Regions from separate parts of the Paenibacillus sp. JCM 18996 genome, predicted to be linked through region 2. Evidence: riboswitches for the same ligand, from Rfam matches in the RefSeq annotation. Region 2 holds a riboswitch; each other region holds the start of a gene.

Region 1 (5,621 bases), 230 kb from region 2:
TATGGAACTGTATTTTCTGGGAACCGGAGCGGGAATGCCGACCCGCAAACGCAACGTCACCTCCATAGCGCTGGATTTGTCCGCCGAACGGGGAAGCCTGTGGCTGTTTGACTGCGGGGAAGGCACCCAGCACCAAATTTTGGGTTCGCCCCTCAAATTAAGCAAACTGGAAAAGATATTTATTTCCCATCTCCATGGAGACCATATTTTCGGACTGCCCGGGCTGCTTTCCAGCCGGTCTTACCAGGGAGGGGACACCCCTTTGACCTTGTATGGTCCGCAGGGGATCCGCAGCTTTATTGATACGGCGATGTCCGTCTCCGAGTCTCACTTAAGCTACACGGTGAATGTAATTGAATATGAGTCGGAGGGTACACTTTTTGCGGACAAGGATATCCGGGTGGAAATTGCCAGGCTCGAGCACCGTGTGGAGAGCTGGGGATTCCGCATTACGGAAAGCGGCGAACCCGGAGCTCTGCAGCATGAGAAGCTGCGCGAGCTGGGAATTCGTCCCGGCCCGATCTATGGCAAGCTTAAGCAGGGAGAGCCCGTACAGCTGGCTGACGGCAGAACTCTGCTCGGAAACGACTATGTAGGTCCGGAAATACCCGGCAGGATCATTGCGATTCTGGGGGACACGAACAAATGTGAAGGCGCTCTCCGGCTGGCGAGGAATGCCGATGTGCTGGTGCATGAAGCGACTTTCGCGCAGGATCTGCAGGAGATGGCGGTGAAATACGGCCATTCCACTTCAATTGACGCCGCAAGCACAGCCGAAGCAGCGGAGGTGGGAGCATTGATTATGACGCATCTCAGTTCCCGTTATCAGGAGGAAGGTACCGCGCTGCTGCTTCAAGAAGCGGAAGCGATCCATAAGCCCGCTTTTATCGCTGAGGATTTTTGGAGGTACACGATTCCCCGCAAAAAATCCGAGGAACGATAAGGAGTGTGGAGTATGGCTCATTTTACGTTAATGCCGAGGCGGCCTTATGATTTCCAGCGAATGCTGGACAGATTATCCGGAGTCAACCATGAAATGTACCGTTATGAGCCCTGCTGCCTGAAGAGGACAATCAGAGTCGGCGGTAAGGTCTGTTGGGTGTCCGTGAAGTCTACGGGTACGGTGGACCGGCCCGAACTTGAGGTCGAGGTGAGAAGCCGGGAAGCGGCCCCTGATGCTGACGCGGTAAAAAGGCATCTGTCGGCTATGCTTTCGATCGATGTGGATTTGGGCGAGTTTCACAAGCATATGGAGGGCATCCCGGGGATGGAGCGGCTCGCCAAAAAGTTCAACGGACTGCATATTATCAGGGAGTCGGATTTATTCGAATGTATGACCAAGACGATCGTCGGACAGCAGTTGAACCTGGCTTTTGCGGCGACATTAAACAAGAGACTGATCGAGCTGCTGTCTCCTCCTTTTGAGACGGAAGGGCAGCTTTATCCCGTGTTTCCCTCCGCCGAACAGGTGGCGCTCTGCTCCTACGAACAACTAAGAGAGCTGCAGTTCAGCCAGCGAAAAGCGGAATACACCATTGACTTTGCCAGGGAAGTGGTGAGCGGGAAAATAGATCTGCCTGCTATGGAGAGCATGGAAGACGGGGAAATTATGGAGCTGCTCATCAAGCAAAGAGGAATCGGCAGATGGACGGCGGAATGCTTTCTGTTGTTCGGATTGGGAAGAACTGACCTGCTCCCTGCCGCGGATATCGGACTGCGCAACGCTCTCAGGCGCTGGTACGGACTGGAAGACCAGCCGTCGGAAGCGCAAGTGCGGGAGATGGGAAGAAAATGGAGTCCATGGAGCTCGTACGTTACCTTTTATCTGTGGGAATCTTTGAATTTGAAGACATAAAAAATTCACCATAAATTAATAGAAATTGGAAATGGTTTACATTGACCTCTTGTTAGTCCAATGATTAAATGAGATTAGCATATGTTTCCTGCAATACGTTGGAGCTGTGAATGGCTATCCGTAATATGGGCGCTTGGGTAGCCGGGAGCAAGTAGCGCAACCGGCCATTCGTTTATTTGAAATGGTCATTTTTGTATTTCTGTGATATAAGAGGGATGAAGATGGCTCCGCGCAAACGAATAGGAGATTTATTAGTCGAATCCGGACTAATTTCGGAAGATCAATTGGGAAACGCGTTAAAAGAACAGCGGGAGCTCAAGATGAAACTGGGTGACGTTCTCCTCACCCGCAATTACATAACCGAACAGCAGCTTATCGAAGTATTGGAATTTCAGTTGGGCATTCCCCATGTTCAACTGTACAGGCAGAAAATCGACAACAAAGTCATTTCCATTATTCCCCAGCGGTTGGCAGAGCAGCATCAAGTACTCCCGCTCAAGACAGAGGGAAACAAATTGATCTTGGCTATGGCGGATCCTCTGGATTATTTTGCCATAGATGAATTGAGGATGGCTACCGGTCTTCGCATCGAACCGGCTATTGCTTCCAAGGACGAGCTGACCCGGGCAATCAAACGGTACTACGGACTGCAGGAAACGGTGGATCAGATTATGCAGAATCTGCAGCCGGGCCCGATGGATGAGTCCAATGCCGCGCCAAACGATGAAGACTCGCCTGTAGTGAAGACGGTAAATCAGATCATTATCCAGGCGATCGGACTGGGGGCAAGCGACATCCACATCGATCCTCAGGAAGACAGCCTGCGCATCCGGTACCGGGTAGACGGAATGATGAGGACGGAGCGGACGCTGCCGCCCCATATGCAGAGCGTTATCGTCGCCCGCATCAAAATTATGGCGAACTTGAATGTGGCTGAACGGAGGGTCCCGCAGGACGGACGCGTGGAAATGGATATCGAGTTCCGCAAGGTAGACATCCGGATCGCGACGCTCCCTACTATCCACGGGGAAAAAGTGGTGATGAGGATACTCGATCTGGGCAGCACTTTGACGGAAATCGAGAAGCTGGGGTTATCCGAGCCTAATCTTCAGCGGTTTCTGAAAGGCATCCATTCCCCTCATGGCGTTGTTTTGATAACCGGGCCTACAGGCAGCGGAAAGACAACGACACTGTATTCTGCGCTTTCCCGGTTAAATAAAGACGAGGTTAACATAATCACTGTAGAGGACCCGGTAGAGTACCAGCTGCAGGGAATCAATCAGGTACAGGTGAACCCGGTCACCGGATTGACATTTGCAAAAGGGCTGCGGGCGATATTGAGGCAGGATCCCAATATTGTCATGATCGGTGAAATCCGCGATTCGGAGACTGCGGAGATCGGCATAAGGGCTGCCATGACAGGCCATCTGGTGCTCAGCACGCTGCATACGAACAGCGCTGTCGGCTCCATCACGCGTCTCATTGATATGGGAATAGAGCCGTATCTCGTTTCCTCCGCAGTATCGTGCATTGTTGCTCAGCGGTTGGTCCGCAAGGTTTGCCCGGCCTGCGCAGCAGACTATAGTCCAAGCGAGCAGGAGGCCCGGCTTTTGGCATCCTCAGGTTTGGCTGTGGACCGCCTGAAAAAAGGGACAGGCTGCGGTGAGTGCGGAAGAAGCGGATACAGGGGCAGAGCGGCGATTCATGAGGTTCTGCTCGTGGACGATAAGATCCGTTCGATGATTCTTGATAGAGAACCTGACAGTGATTTCAGGGCTTACGCTTTGTCGAACGGGATGATACCGATGGTGCAGGACGGACTGGCTAAAGCAGCGGCGGGGATTACTACGATTGCGGAAGTATTCAGGGTCGCCATATCCGAAGAGAAAGAGAGTGAGCGGCATTGATTTCCGCATTAGACTGGATGAAGAAAGCTTTTGACCAGAAAGCGTCTGACATACACATCACCGCCGGATCTCCCGTAATGTTCCGAATCCATGGCAAGCTGACGCCGGCCGGAGAGGTGCCGATGTCGTCCGAGGATATGCTGGAGCTGGCCAGGCAGTTAACGACTGCCGAGCAGTATGACAGGTTTATGCAAAAAGGGGACCTTGACTTCTGCTACGCCATACCTGGGCATTCAAGATTTCGGGTAAGTGCGTTTCGGCAAAAAGGGTCCGTATCGCTCACCATTCGGCTGATTCCTGCGCAAATTCCTTCCATGAAGGCGCTGGGGCTCCCGCAGATGGCTGAAGAGTTTGCCAGAAAACCTCAAGGGCTTGTATTGGTCACAGGACCTACAGGCAGCGGTAAATCAACGACTTTGGCCGCCATATTGGACTATATCAATAGAACAAGAAGCGCACACATCATCACCTTGGAAGATCCTATAGAGTTTGTCCATTCCCATATGTTCTCAATCGTGAACCAGAGGGAAGTCGGAGAGGATACCGAGTCGTTCGCAACCGGCCTGCGCGGGGCGCTAAGGCAGGATCCGGATGTGATCCTTGTCGGAGAGATGAGGGATCTTGAAACGATCTCGATTGCGATCACTGCAGCGGAGACCGGACATCTGGTATTCGGGAGCCTGCACACCGCAGACGCCCCCCAGACCATCGACCGGATCATCGATGTGTTCCCGCCGGCCTCCAAGCAGCAGACACGCGTTCAATTGGCTTCGGTCCTGCTGGGTATCATGGCTCAAAGGCTGCTGCCCTCGGCAGACGGCGAAGGAAGAACGGCCGCGATTGAAGTGCTGGTGAATACGCCTGCGGTAGCGAATTTGATTCGCTCTGAGAAAGTGCATCAAATCCGTTCCGCCATGCAGACGGGAAGGGCCCAAGGGATGCAGACTATGGAAGGCGCTCTTCGTGAACTGCTGCAGACGGGCTCTATCACCATTGAGTCGGCGAAGGAGGCGATGTTCGGCTACGGGGAGCTGTAGACAGTGATCGGAGATGACATAGCATGCCTAAGTTTAAATATCACGCGGTAGATGACGCTGGGAACCATTTCAGAGGAACGATGGAATCCCAAACTTTTCATGGGGCTGCGGATGAGTTGAAAGCCAAAGGCTACTGGATCTTGAACCTGGTCGACTTAAGCCAGAGTGTTCTTTACAAAGAACTAACGTTAGGCGGACCGAAAGTGAAAAGCGGCCATTTTACCGTTTTCTGCCGCCAGCTTGCCACTCTGTACAAGTCCGGGATTTCCCTTGTGGAAGCGGTAAGGGTGCTCGGGGAGCAGGCGGAAAGCAAGGTGATGAAGAAGGTTCTTCTCGAAATTTCCGGAGAGATGCAGAAAGGCAGCCAATTCTCTGCGGCAGCTGTCAAATACCCGACCGTGTTTTCGGATATTTTCGTTCATTCGGTCCGGGCGGGGGAAACCAGCGGCAACTTGGATGAAATGCTCAGCCGGATCGCTGTCTATTATGAAAAAGAGTTTTACACAAAGCAAAAAGTGACCTCCGCCATGGTGTATCCGTTCATTATGAGCATTGTTACAGTCATCGTCGTCATTATTTTAATGAATTTTGTCGTACCCAGATTAGTAGGCAACTTCGCAGCGATGGGGCTGGAGCTGCCTCTGCCGACCCGATTTGTAATTGCGCTCAGCCAATGGATGAGATTGTACTGGTATCTGGTGTTAGCGGGTTTACTTCTACCGCCGATTCTTTTAAAAACCGTCACTAACAACCCTCAGGGCAGATATGCGCTGGATTATATCAAGCTTCGAATCCCGGTCTTCGGCAAGCTCTGGCACAAAC
Region 2 (5,621 bases):
CGGATTGCCGAGCCATTGACAGAAAACTTAATGGATAGGACGGAGAGACAGGCCTGCATGCCGATTTGCAATCGGGTGCAGGTCCTTTTGTCTGACATGGCATTGTGAGACAATTAGAACCGGATATTTATTGCTACATACATACCAATAACCAACGTCGGGTCGTATAATAGAAAATGAATGGTGGTGAGTCAAAGTATGAAGGTCAGATACCAAATGGAAGATTCAGCGATAATAAAGCAAATTAGCCAGGAATATGGGATACTGGCGGACCATTTGAATTCGATTCCCATGGGAGACCAGGGATATTCGTACAAAGTGAATTGTGTTGATGGCGGCAGCTTTTATATGAAATTATTCGACAACCATCTTCATAAAAATAACATTGAGCAGCTTAAACATTATCTTGGTTTGACGCGCGAACTTTTTGACAGAGGGTTATTTACCAATCTGACCTATCCGATCCCCAATCGGGCCGGCCAGTTCAAAACATCGTTAGGGCCTGCTTCCTTTGTGCTGTGAACCTTTTAAGATTCTATTGGTACCGTCATCACTTGAGGAATCTGAATCACTGGATGAACAATATTCTTTATAACAACACTGATGAAGCCCAGAGTATAAATGATCTCGACATGGTCGCGCACCATTGCTTGAATCGCTTGGACAGCATAGAACCGCAGATGAAGGAAGTGCAAATCATTTTAGATAAGCGAAAGCAGCGGGAGCGAGAATAGTAACAATAATCGGAGGCGGATCCGGGTGAAGCAGGCAGGGAAACCCAATGAAGATGAAATTGCGCAATATAACAAAGAACGCTGGGAGGCGCTCGTTAAAGCGAACGCATTGTTTACTAGACCAAAGATGAATCTGGACAAGCAATCGGCCCGTCAATATTTGGATCCGGACGGGATGCTGGGCGATGTCAGCGGCAAGCGCGTTCTCTGTCTGGCGGGCGGGGGAGGCCAGCAGTCTGCTGCTTTCGCTCTTCTCGGCGCCCATGTTGCGGTGCTCGATATTTCAGGGGCACAGCTGATCCGCGACAAGGAGACGGCGCAGCATTATAAAGTAACGATCGACACGTATCAAGGGGATATGCGAGATCTTTCCTGCTTTGCGCAGGATTCTTTTGACATTGTATGGCATCCTTACTCATTAAACTTTGTTCCCGACTGCCGCGAGGTGTTTCGTGAAGCGGCCCGAGTCATACGGGAAGGCGGAATGTACCATTTTATGTGTGCGAACCCTTTTATTTGGGGTGTTGGAGAAAGGGACTGGAACGGCAGCGGATATCCTTTGAGTATCCCTTATGAGGACGGCACCGTGCTGACTTACAAGGATCAGGACTGGGTCTGCGAACAAAAACAAGGCTCAACGATCAACGGTCCCAGAGAGTATCGGCAAACTATGGGCAGATTGATCAACGGACTGATAGATTATGGATTCATAATAACAAGCTTCTCGGAAGTGAAAAGCGATTTGCCTGACACAGAGCCAGGCAGTTGGGGACATTTCACGCATATCGCTCCACCCTGGATCAAGTTCTGGAGCTGTTATCGACCGAATGCGGCCGGACAGGCCGGAATGAAGCTGCCAAAGGAATAGCGCGCAATTGCTCCCTACATGCGGCAAATTTCCTTGGGGCAGTTCTCACAATGGCAGACATTACGGAGGTAGTCCATATCTTGAATCACGATGTGCCCGCTCCGGAAGGAAACAACTTCTTCCTTTTTCATATCGCTTAACATGCGGTTGACACTTTCGCGTGTGGCTCCGATGATGTCGGCCATTTCCGTGTTATTGATCTTCAGACCGATCAGAGTATCCGGGCCGTCAAGGACACCGTACGAGTTGCTCAGACGGATGAGCAGGGAACAGAAGCAAATTAACCGGGATAAGCACATCAAGCTGATGGGCGTATATAAATGGCAGCTGCTTGGAAAAGCCTATCCTCTTGATGGGACGCGGACGCCGACGGAACGGGAGCTCGAACGAGCCCGCCGCATTCTTAACGGGGGACGCTTCTCAGACAAGATGCAGCAACCGATGGACCGGCATAGAGTGGTAAAATGAATGAAACCCGTCCTTTAGCGGATATGCCGCAGGGCGGGTTTTTAAGTGCAGGGAGAGTCCAATCACAATTTACCCCATTTCTGTGTCGATGATCTCGCTGCTGGAGATCAACTTTTTTTGCCATAAAAGAAGCAGCGCCGCCCTTACCTGCAGTTCTGTCAATTGAGTCTGGTTCGCGACGTGGTTAACAAGATCCATACTGCCGTCTTGATCGGATTCTGTGCTGATTGCTTTATAAACGATGATTTCCGCTTCACATAACTCCGGCAAAGAGGAACGTGTTTCTTTTGTATATTCTCTCATGGTTGCCCTTCACCCTCTCCAATAAAATAGATGGTATTAACGTCATATTACCCAATTTGTTAGGAAATGACCCAGAAAACGGACATTCCATGCTGATGGCCATCGTCGAGGGCGATAACGGCAAACCCTTCGAAAGAGGAGGAAGCAAAGCCGCGGGCCTAAGGGGGTTACTTTATGGCAGCCGAGTTACCGCCACTTATTGGTTTCCTTCTTGATTCTTGTTTCCCCATTAGTAAAGGACGTGAGCTGATGTCTGAACACATTGGCTATTTGAACGCATACCGCCCCTCGGGAGAAAACTCCTGATGCGGCATTTTAACTTAGCACCATAAAGCACTGTCTGGATGATCTGTTCCTGGCTGTTTTTCATAAGTGCTTTGATAGAGGGTGGCGGAGTATGATAAAGTGGCATTAGCAGGGAGGGACTATATGAGCCATGAAGGCAGGTTGAAAGCTTTATTCGAGGTTTTGGCGGTTTCAACAAAGTTGGGGTTAACTTCTTTTGGCGGACCCATTGCTCATTTGGGCTTTTTTCACAATGAATATATCCGCAAACGAAAATGGCTGGACGAGAAAAGCTATGCGGATTTAGTCGCTTTATGCCAGTTCCTCCCCGGACCGGCCAGTAGTCAGGTGGGCATTGGGATCGGTACTATCCGCGCAGGTATACTGGGAGGAATTGCCGCCTGGATCGGGTTTACTTTGCCTTCCATCATAGCGTTAATTGTTTTTGCTTACATATTGAAAAGTTATGACATCGCTAAAGCGGGGTGGATCCACGGATTAAAAATAGTTGCGGTCGCTATCGTAGCCCAAGCGGTTTGGGGGATGGGGCGGAAGCTTATAACGGATAAAAGCAGGGCGACGATCGCCGTTCTTGCTTGCAGCGGCACTTTATTATGGCATTCAGCCTATTCCCAAGTGATAATCATCCTCGCTGCCGGACTGATTGGACTTCTGCTATACAACAATGCAGCGACGCAGAATGCCCCCCGGAGTACTGTATGTGTGAACCGTCTGTTTTCTGTGGTTTGTATTATGCTGTTTTTTGGGCTTTTGTTAGTTCTTCCTGTGGCAGGCAAACTCATCCATACTAGAATGTTTTCAATGTTCGACACTTTTTATCGCGCCGGATCTCTTGTCTTTGGCGGCGGCCACGTCATATTGCCTTTACTTGAACGGGAAGTAGTCCCTCGGGGATGGGTGAGCGAGACGGATTTTTTGGCTGGTTACGCTGCGGCGCAAACCGTTCCCGGCCCGCTGTTTACCTTTGCCTCGTATTTGGGCGCCATGTCAAATGGCATATCAGGAGCCGTGATCGACACAGCTGCTATCTTTCTCCCCGCGTACTTATTGATTATCGGCGTTTTGCCCTTCTGGGACACTCTGAGGAATAACCGGAAGGTTCAGGGTGCGCTTACCGGTATCAATGCGTCCGTCGTCGGTATTCTGCTTGCAGCTCTTTATAACCCGATATGGACCTCGGCAATCCTGTCTCCGGTTGATTTTGTTTTCGCTTTGCTTCTCTATTGTCTGTTGGTATTTTGGAAAATGCCGCCGTGGTTTGTCGTACTAGCCGGTGCTGCTCTAGGTATAATTCCAGGCGGATAAAGCCACTTTGTCCGCTATCGCGCGGCAGATCTCGGCGTGTTGGTTGCAATCTGCCATTTTAGCTGAGCCAGATCGCAGTTGCGGACGTAAAGTTTTACTTAAGTAAATTTCTTTTTGATAATTGAAGGAAACTGCGCCTGCTTTATCGAATCTAGATATAAAGACTTAGGTCTAAAAATGTATAAAGGGCGAATTACTATGCAAAAGCGTATCAAGAGAACCACTGTGTTTAACAAAACCAAGGTTTCCAGAAATTTCAAGTGCTCGATGCATAAAATAAAAATAACTCTTGAAAGAAAAAACAATGAAATAAGGGAAAGCGAGCTGCGTTACTCAGAGCTGGTTGAACTATCACCGGAGCCTGTAATTGTTCATCAGGATGAAAGAGTAGTTTACATAAACCCCACCGGGGTCAAGGTCCTTGGCGGAGTGAGCTCAAGGGACTTTATAGGCCAATCGGTTTTCAGCTTTGTCCGGCCGGAATTTCTTGAGCTTGCCAGGAAGAGGGTACGCCAGTTGACTGTGGAGAGGAAAGCGACAGAACCGGTGGAACAAAAATTCACCAAATTGGACGGGACGGTGATTGATGTTGAGGTAAAGGCTGTTCCCATCACTTACCAGGGAAGGCACGCCATTCAACTCTTATGCAAAGATATCACCGAGCGGAAGAAGGCGGAATTGTCACTGATCGAAAGTGAACAGCGGTATAAATCTTTAGTGGAAAATAACCCCGACGGTATTTGCCGCCTCGATTTGGAAGGGAACATTATCAGCGCTAACCCCGCGGCTGAAATTATAACCGGATATCCCAGACACGAACTGCTGCAGTTATCTTACATAAGCCTTTTTTCGCCGGAACAAAATTGCAGGGCGTTAAACTACTTTGAAACAACCAAGAAGGGGACCTCACAGATTTTCGAATCGACGACCATCCAAAAAAATGGTGACCGTGTGGAATGGATATGCAAGAACGTTCCCATTGACATAAACGGGCAAATTGTCGGCGTGTTTATGATCATAAGAGATATCACCGAGCAGAAAGAAACGGAAGAATTGCTCAAAAAATCGGATAAGCTGTCCATTGTCGGCCAATTGGCCGCTGGAGTGGCGCATGAAATCAGAAATCCTTTGACTTCCTTGAAAGGCTTTACACAGTTATTGAAGACGAAGTACCTGCAAGACGGCGGATTTTTTGAAATCATGCTGTCCGAGCTGGATCGCATCAACTTTATAGTGAACGAATTTATGGCTGTCGCCAAACCGAAGGCAATGAAATTCGAACTGGAGCAGCCAAAGAAGATTGTTTCCGACGTGGTAGCATTAATGAATGCCCAGGCCATTATGAATAATGTGCAAATCGATGACGCTGTGCCGGAGGAACTGCCATACATAAGCTGCGACGAAATCCAATTGAAACAAGTATTCATTAATATCTTGCAAAATGCGATCGAAGCCATGCCGAACGGAGGGAAAATCAATGTATCCGCGCAGTGGCAGCCCAATGTTCTGATAATAAAGTTTGCCGATCACGGCTGTGGAATCCCGGTAGAACGGATCAAGCTGCTGGGTGAGCCCTTTTACAGCACAAAAGAGAAGGGGACCGGCCTCGGATTAATGATTTGTTTTAAAATTATCGA
Region 3 (5,621 bases), 760 kb from region 2:
CTGGCAATAGGAGATTCTACTTTTGGGAGATTCTTTTGGACAATTTATAATTCCACACCCGTCAAATCAACAAATGGAACAAATAAGGGTCTTTGTTGATCTCGGCGAATTGCACGCCTTTCTTGACCATTCTATCAATCAGCGGCTCATAGTCATCTTTATGCTTGAGCTCAATGCCTACAAGTGCGGGACCATTCTCGCGGCTGTTCTTTTTGGTATATTCGAACCTCGCAATATCGTCCGTCGGTCCGAGAACCTCATCCAGAAATTCCCGTAAAGCTCCGGCCCGTTGAGGGAAGTTGATCGTAAAATAATGCTTCATCCCCTCATAAATCAATGATCTTTCCTTAATCTCCTGCATTCTTTCAATATCGTTGTTGCCGCCGCTTACGATACAGACCACGTTCTTCCCGATGATCCGCTCCGAGTAAGCATCCAGCGCTGCAATCGGCAGGGCGCCCGCGGGCTCCGCAACGATAGCGTTCTCGTTATAGAGCTCCAGTATGGACGTACACACTTTTCCTTCCGGAACAAGCACGTATTCGTCGATCACCTGATTGCATATGTCAAATGTGATCTCGCCGACCCGGCGCACAGCGGCCCCGTCCACGAATTTATCCATATTGTCCAGCACGACGATCTCTTGCCGTTCCGAAGACTGCTTCATGGACGGCGCCCCCTGCGGCTCCACTCCGATCATGCTGGTATGAGGACTGACCGCTTTGATATAGGTACCTACCCCGGAAGCGAGGCCTCCCCCACCTATCGAGGTGAACAAATAATCCACGGGAACTTTGATCTCATTCAGAATTTCTACCGCAACCGTCCCTTGTCCCGCAATCACTTTGGCGTCGTCGAAAGGATGTATGAACACTTTGGAGTGGTCCTCACAATATTTCAACGCTTCACTCAAAGCGTCATCGAACGTATCCCCCGTCAAAATCACCTCCACAAAAGGGCCCCCGAACAGCTTCACCTGTGTAATTTTCTGCCTTGGCGTCGTGGACGGCATGAAGATATTGCCCGTGACCCCCAATGCTTTGCAGGAAAAAGCAACCCCCTGGGCGTGATTTCCCGCACTGGCGCATACCACTCCGCGGGCCAGCTGCTCATCGGACAGGCTTTTCATCAGGTAATAGGCTCCGCGGATCTTGAAGGATCTGACCACCTGCAGGTCTTCCCTCTTCAAATAAACGTTGCATTGATATCTGTCCGATAAAATGGCATTTCTTTGCAGCGGTGTCTGCACGGCGGCTTCTTTTACCGTATGGTACGCAGCCAAGATGTTTTCTATCGTAACCTTTCCCAAAAACGTTACCTCCCCAGGCGAGACAAGCTCTAATCCATCAAAATTAGACTAATCATAGCTCTTTTGTCCCGCGTATGTAAAGTAGTATCATTTTAACAAAAAAAGACCTCCAAATGAGATCCTTTAGTATCAATCAATTCTATGATATCCGGCTAGGCCAGCTGTTTATTTACGCGACTCCACTGAAGATAGTGGTACAAGTTCATCAGAAGATCGAGATTGGCAGGGTAACGTACAGACAGCTTCACTTGACCTTCCCAATAGAGAACGAAAACATGGGACACTTTGCCGGCGTAGAACTCAACGTCCCAATTATCGCCGCTCAGCGGGTAGCTTTCGTCATTTACGGTCAGCAGCGGTCCTTTGGATGAATACGAAACCTTAATCGCATCTTCCCCGTTCTTCAGATAAAACCCTTCATTTCTCACTTCCTGATACATCGACGGCATGAGGAGCCTCCTTCCCTGCAAAAATATGAAAAACCTCCCCATCAAGAAGGAGGGATTCTGCTATAACTAGCATCCCTTGTTTCTTCGGCAACTGGCTGGCATGCGGATCCACAGATACGCGTAAGCTCCTGTAGCATTGCGTCGCTGACTTTCGTCATGTATGCCAATATCGATTTCTATCGAATCTTGTTATAATATGTAATTCCTAATAAATAGAATAAAGGATTCATGGTCTAAATGCAACATACTTGCAACCTATTTCCTACTGAGCGGACTAATGCCAAAGGCCTACTGCACGCCGAAATGTACCAAAATAACGAGAATGTTAAACTTTTATGTTGATTTTCTTATTGAAGTAACTGGCACACATAAGGTCTGGATTGGCCTGCATTTGCACATAGTATGATTGGAAGATTTCGCATGGATAATTTGCATCAATGTATGCAATTCGTATTGGGTGCAATGGGTGTTTATTTGGAGAAAAGTGATATAAAAGGGTTGAGAAGCACTGTGCTTTCCAACCCTTATTATCAACAGCCCTAACAGGGCGGTTTTATGAATTGTCCAGAAAAGGATAATCCCTCCGCTTCAACCTGCGCTTATTACTATAAAAATTACTGATTGCCGCTCAGAAAAGGGGTCAGCCGGCCCGTATGGTATACATGCAGGTGATGCAGCGCTCTTGTACAAGCGGTATAAAACAATTTGCGCTCGTTCTCTCTTCCGTATATCTCCTCATCGGCATTAAAAATGATGACAGCGTCGAATTCCAAGCCTTTCGCGAAGTACGCGGGCATCAGGAGCACTCCGGACACAAAGGTGCGGGTATCTTTCGTGATCAGCTTCAAAGGCGCAAGCGGCTGCAGCAGCTCATAGGCGGCCAGACTTTCTTTTGCCGTTTTGCATAGCACCGCAATGGATCTTGCGCCCTGCTCCTGAAGACGTTGTATGTCCGAAGAGACCAGCCGGGTCAATTCCTCTTGGGAAGTGGCCTTATCTATAACCGGCTGCTCGCCGCTGCGGCTGTAGGCCTTCACATTTTCTCCTTCCGGTACAATGCGTTTTGACAGCTCCACAATTTCTTTCGTGGATCTGTAGCTCTTATGCAGCACAAACATCCGGGTCCTGTCGCTTCCGTAACGCTCGCGTACATACTCGTAGTTCCGGCCGCTTGAATAAGGGAAGATGCCCTGGTTCAGGTCTCCCAATAAGGTCATATGGCTGTGAGGGAACATCGCATGCAGCAGCGCATAGTGGATAGGAGAATAGTCCTGGGCTTCGTCCACAATGACGTGGCGGATCCCGGAGTAAAGCCGGTTTCCCTCCAGCAGCTCCATAAAATAAAGCGCAGCCGCGCCGTCCTCGTAGGCGATAATTCCATGCTCCATCTTTTCCAACGTTTGCGAAGCGATCGCATTCCATTGTTCGGGCTTGTTCACACCGCTTTCGCGCAGAAGCTTATCCAGCAGCTCCATATCCGAGAAAATCCGTCTGTACATCGATTCCACGTCGATAAATTCGAGGCGCTCTACGCTGGCTCTGAAATCGGTGAAAACTTTGTTCATCGTCTTCCGGCTCTGTTGCCTGAGCTCCACGTCCGTCCCGATATATTGGGGAACCCTGACCAGCTCTTGGTATAGGGCGCGCTCCTCTTCCTTTTGCAGCACCTCCAGCTCGCCCTCGACTCGCTCTTTCAGTTTTTCCAGGCGTCTGCTGACCGGGAGGTGGGTATTTTTACTGTAAAAATAGTTCCCGATCCTGTGCCCCGAAAGTATATCTCTATCTTCAATCCGGAAGCTTGTAAACATCATGCCTTGTTCCTGCAGCATCTTCACATAAGTTTGAATGAGCCGGACAAAATCGTGCGACGATTTCCACTCGATTCCCGCCAGCCTTGCCTCATAATCCGGTCCGTCTTCCGCAGTGAGCAGGGCTTCCAGCTGCCCGTAGGAGTCCTCCGTCTCCTTCTTCCATGCATGCAAGGAATGCGCCACCACATCGGGAAGCGTTGTCTGCCGCATATTGTTCTCGCCAAGCTCCGGGAGGACATTCGATACATAGTCGTTAAACAGGGAATTCGGCGAAAACAGGATCATCTGCTCGGCTGCCAGCGTATTCCGGTATTTGTACAGCAGATAGGCCGCCCTCTGCAGGGCAACGGAGGTTTTACCGCTTCCCGCAGCACCCTGCACGATGACAAGGGGATATCGCGTCTCACGGATCACCTGGTTTTGCTCGCTCTGTATCGTAGTGACGATCGACTTCATCCGGTCATCGGCGCTCTGCGTCAGCATCGTCTGGAGCATTTCATCCACGACGTGGACGCCCGTGTCGAGCATATTCTCGAGCCGCCCGTCTCGAATGATATACTGCCGCTTCAAGCGTATGTCCACTTCCTGCTTTCCTACCGGCGTTTCATACTCCGCGGGTCCGTGAGTGTGATCGTAGAACAGCTGGGAAATCGGGGCCCTCCAGTCCAAAACGACGGGTTCGTTTGACGTTTCATCCGTTATCGTAGCCACACCAATGTAAATGGTATATGGTTCGCTTGCGCCCTTTTCCGTAAAATCCACCCGTCCGAAGTAAGGGGAAGGCAGCAGCCTCCGCAGTGCCCTGATAGCCAATTCGGCTCTGGAGTAGCTGCGCTCCTGTTCCTGGATGAGCCTCGACTGCTGCGTTATGCTCGCTTTCATTTCCATCAGGTCGTCTTTGTTCGCTGTATTCAGAGTCGTGTCGTCCCAGAACTCCTCGCGGAGCTCACGCATTTCCGATTTGCGGTGCTCTACGGTGTCCTGCATACTGTCGATCTGGCGCCGGATCACCCCTTTGACTTCATCCAGACGCTGTGTTTCCGCTTGCCATTCCAATGAATTCATCCTCCGCACCTCCCATAAAGATAGATGCATTATAACCAGAAAAGCCCGCGAAGAAACAGTCTGTAAAAATGTGGATTTGTATGCTATAATGGAATTAGAAAGAAGGATAATCCGCCCGGGTTATCCTTCTTTCTTGAACGATAAAAAAGGACGCCTGCACGTCCGATTACGGTTTTACATACTTTTTTGCTTTTTCGATCGCTTCGTCCTCGGTTGCGCCGGTGACATACCGGCCGTTGATGTAGATAAAAGCAAACCGCGAGCAGGGTCCGCAGTAGGATTTGCAGCCTACCTTCACTTCCGCTTCCGGAGCGATTTTGTTGATTTTGGGCAGTGCCGTCTTGACACTCATATGCTTGCATTTGTTGCAAATTCTTATGTCATTCGCCATGGTATAACTTCACCTTCCTGTAGAGCCTTTAGTGGTCCCCATGATTGCCGTGGGATGGATTTGTAATGGCAAACCCTTCCTCCGGCACATAAAAATAATCAATGCGGATCCCGTCAAGCAGGGGTTCGTCTTTGGCGACAACCACTTCTATCCCTTTATCGGTCATGACCACCTCGTCATTCTCGCCGGGCTTGTCCATATCCATCCCGTAGTGGGCATGGTCTCCATGTGTATGAGTAACGAGCACGCGGAGCTTCAGCTCCTTGTTCTCTTCCTTGTCCAGTTCCTGCTGCAGCATTTTCGCCGCATTGCGGGAAATCTTCACTTTCATGCCGCCCACTCCCCTCTCAGTTTCTCTATATTGTAAAGAATCGTGAAACGGATTGCAATCAGGCGCGGATAATTCGATTCTTTCCCCTTCTTCCGCTTCCGTGGGTATATTAACATCAAAAAGATTTTCTTTCTTTTATACAGCCAATGGAAACTGAAGCCGATTTTCGGTATGATGGCTGTATGCGCTTTTGCCGCGCTACCCTTAAGACAGAGGTGAACATCAACCATGATGACGATCAAGACAAGAGAACAAATCGGTTACA

The links. A riboswitch is a leader RNA that binds a small molecule or an ion and turns the genes downstream of it on or off. The one in region 2 is predicted to bind cyclic di-GMP.
Region 1: linked by a shared signal. The riboswitch ahead of ACZ5N7_RS06425 (GspE/PulE family protein) and the one ahead of ACZ5N7_RS05265 (chromate transporter) in region 2 are both predicted to bind cyclic di-GMP.
Region 3: linked by a shared signal. The riboswitch ahead of ACZ5N7_RS09115 (hypothetical protein) and the one ahead of ACZ5N7_RS05265 (chromate transporter) in region 2 are both predicted to bind cyclic di-GMP.

What each region holds. Positions count from the first base shown of each region.
Region 1 covers NZ_AP043884.1:1,303,732-1,309,352, reverse strand. The annotation lists gene rnz (ribonuclease Z) at 2-943, shown strand; gene ACZ5N7_RS06430 (DNA-3-methyladenine glycosylase family protein) at 956-1,855, shown strand; cyclic di-GMP riboswitch class II at 1,948-2,030, shown strand; gene ACZ5N7_RS06425 (GspE/PulE family protein) at 2,077-3,762, shown strand; gene ACZ5N7_RS06420 (type IV pilus twitching motility protein PilT) at 3,780-4,799, shown strand; gene ACZ5N7_RS06415 (type II secretion system F family protein) at 4,823-5,621, shown strand, end outside.
Region 2 covers NZ_AP043884.1:1,077,463-1,083,083, reverse strand. The annotation lists gene ACZ5N7_RS05290 (hypothetical protein) at 199-522, shown strand; gene ACZ5N7_RS05285 (class I SAM-dependent methyltransferase) at 760-1,602, shown strand; gene ACZ5N7_RS05280 (helix-turn-helix domain-containing protein) at 1,617-1,814, opposite strand; gene ACZ5N7_RS05275 (hypothetical protein) at 1,774-2,070, shown strand; gene ACZ5N7_RS05270 (hypothetical protein) at 2,140-2,373, opposite strand; cyclic di-GMP riboswitch class I at 2,483-2,567, shown strand; gene ACZ5N7_RS05265 (chromate transporter) at 2,803-3,984, shown strand; gene ACZ5N7_RS05260 (PAS domain-containing sensor histidine kinase) at 4,183-5,621, shown strand, end outside.
Region 3 covers NZ_AP043884.1:1,833,116-1,838,736, forward strand. The annotation lists gene ilvA (threonine ammonia-lyase IlvA) at 62-1,309, opposite strand; gene ACZ5N7_RS09115 (hypothetical protein) at 1,462-1,758, opposite strand; cyclic di-GMP riboswitch class I at 1,842-1,933, opposite strand; gene ACZ5N7_RS09120 (TylF/MycF/NovP-related O-methyltransferase) at 2,134-2,301, shown strand; gene helD (RNA polymerase recycling motor HelD) at 2,373-4,634, opposite strand; gene ACZ5N7_RS09130 (YuzB family protein) at 4,801-5,025, opposite strand; gene ACZ5N7_RS09135 (HesB/IscA family protein) at 5,054-5,356, opposite strand; gene map (type I methionyl aminopeptidase) at 5,585-5,621, shown strand, end outside.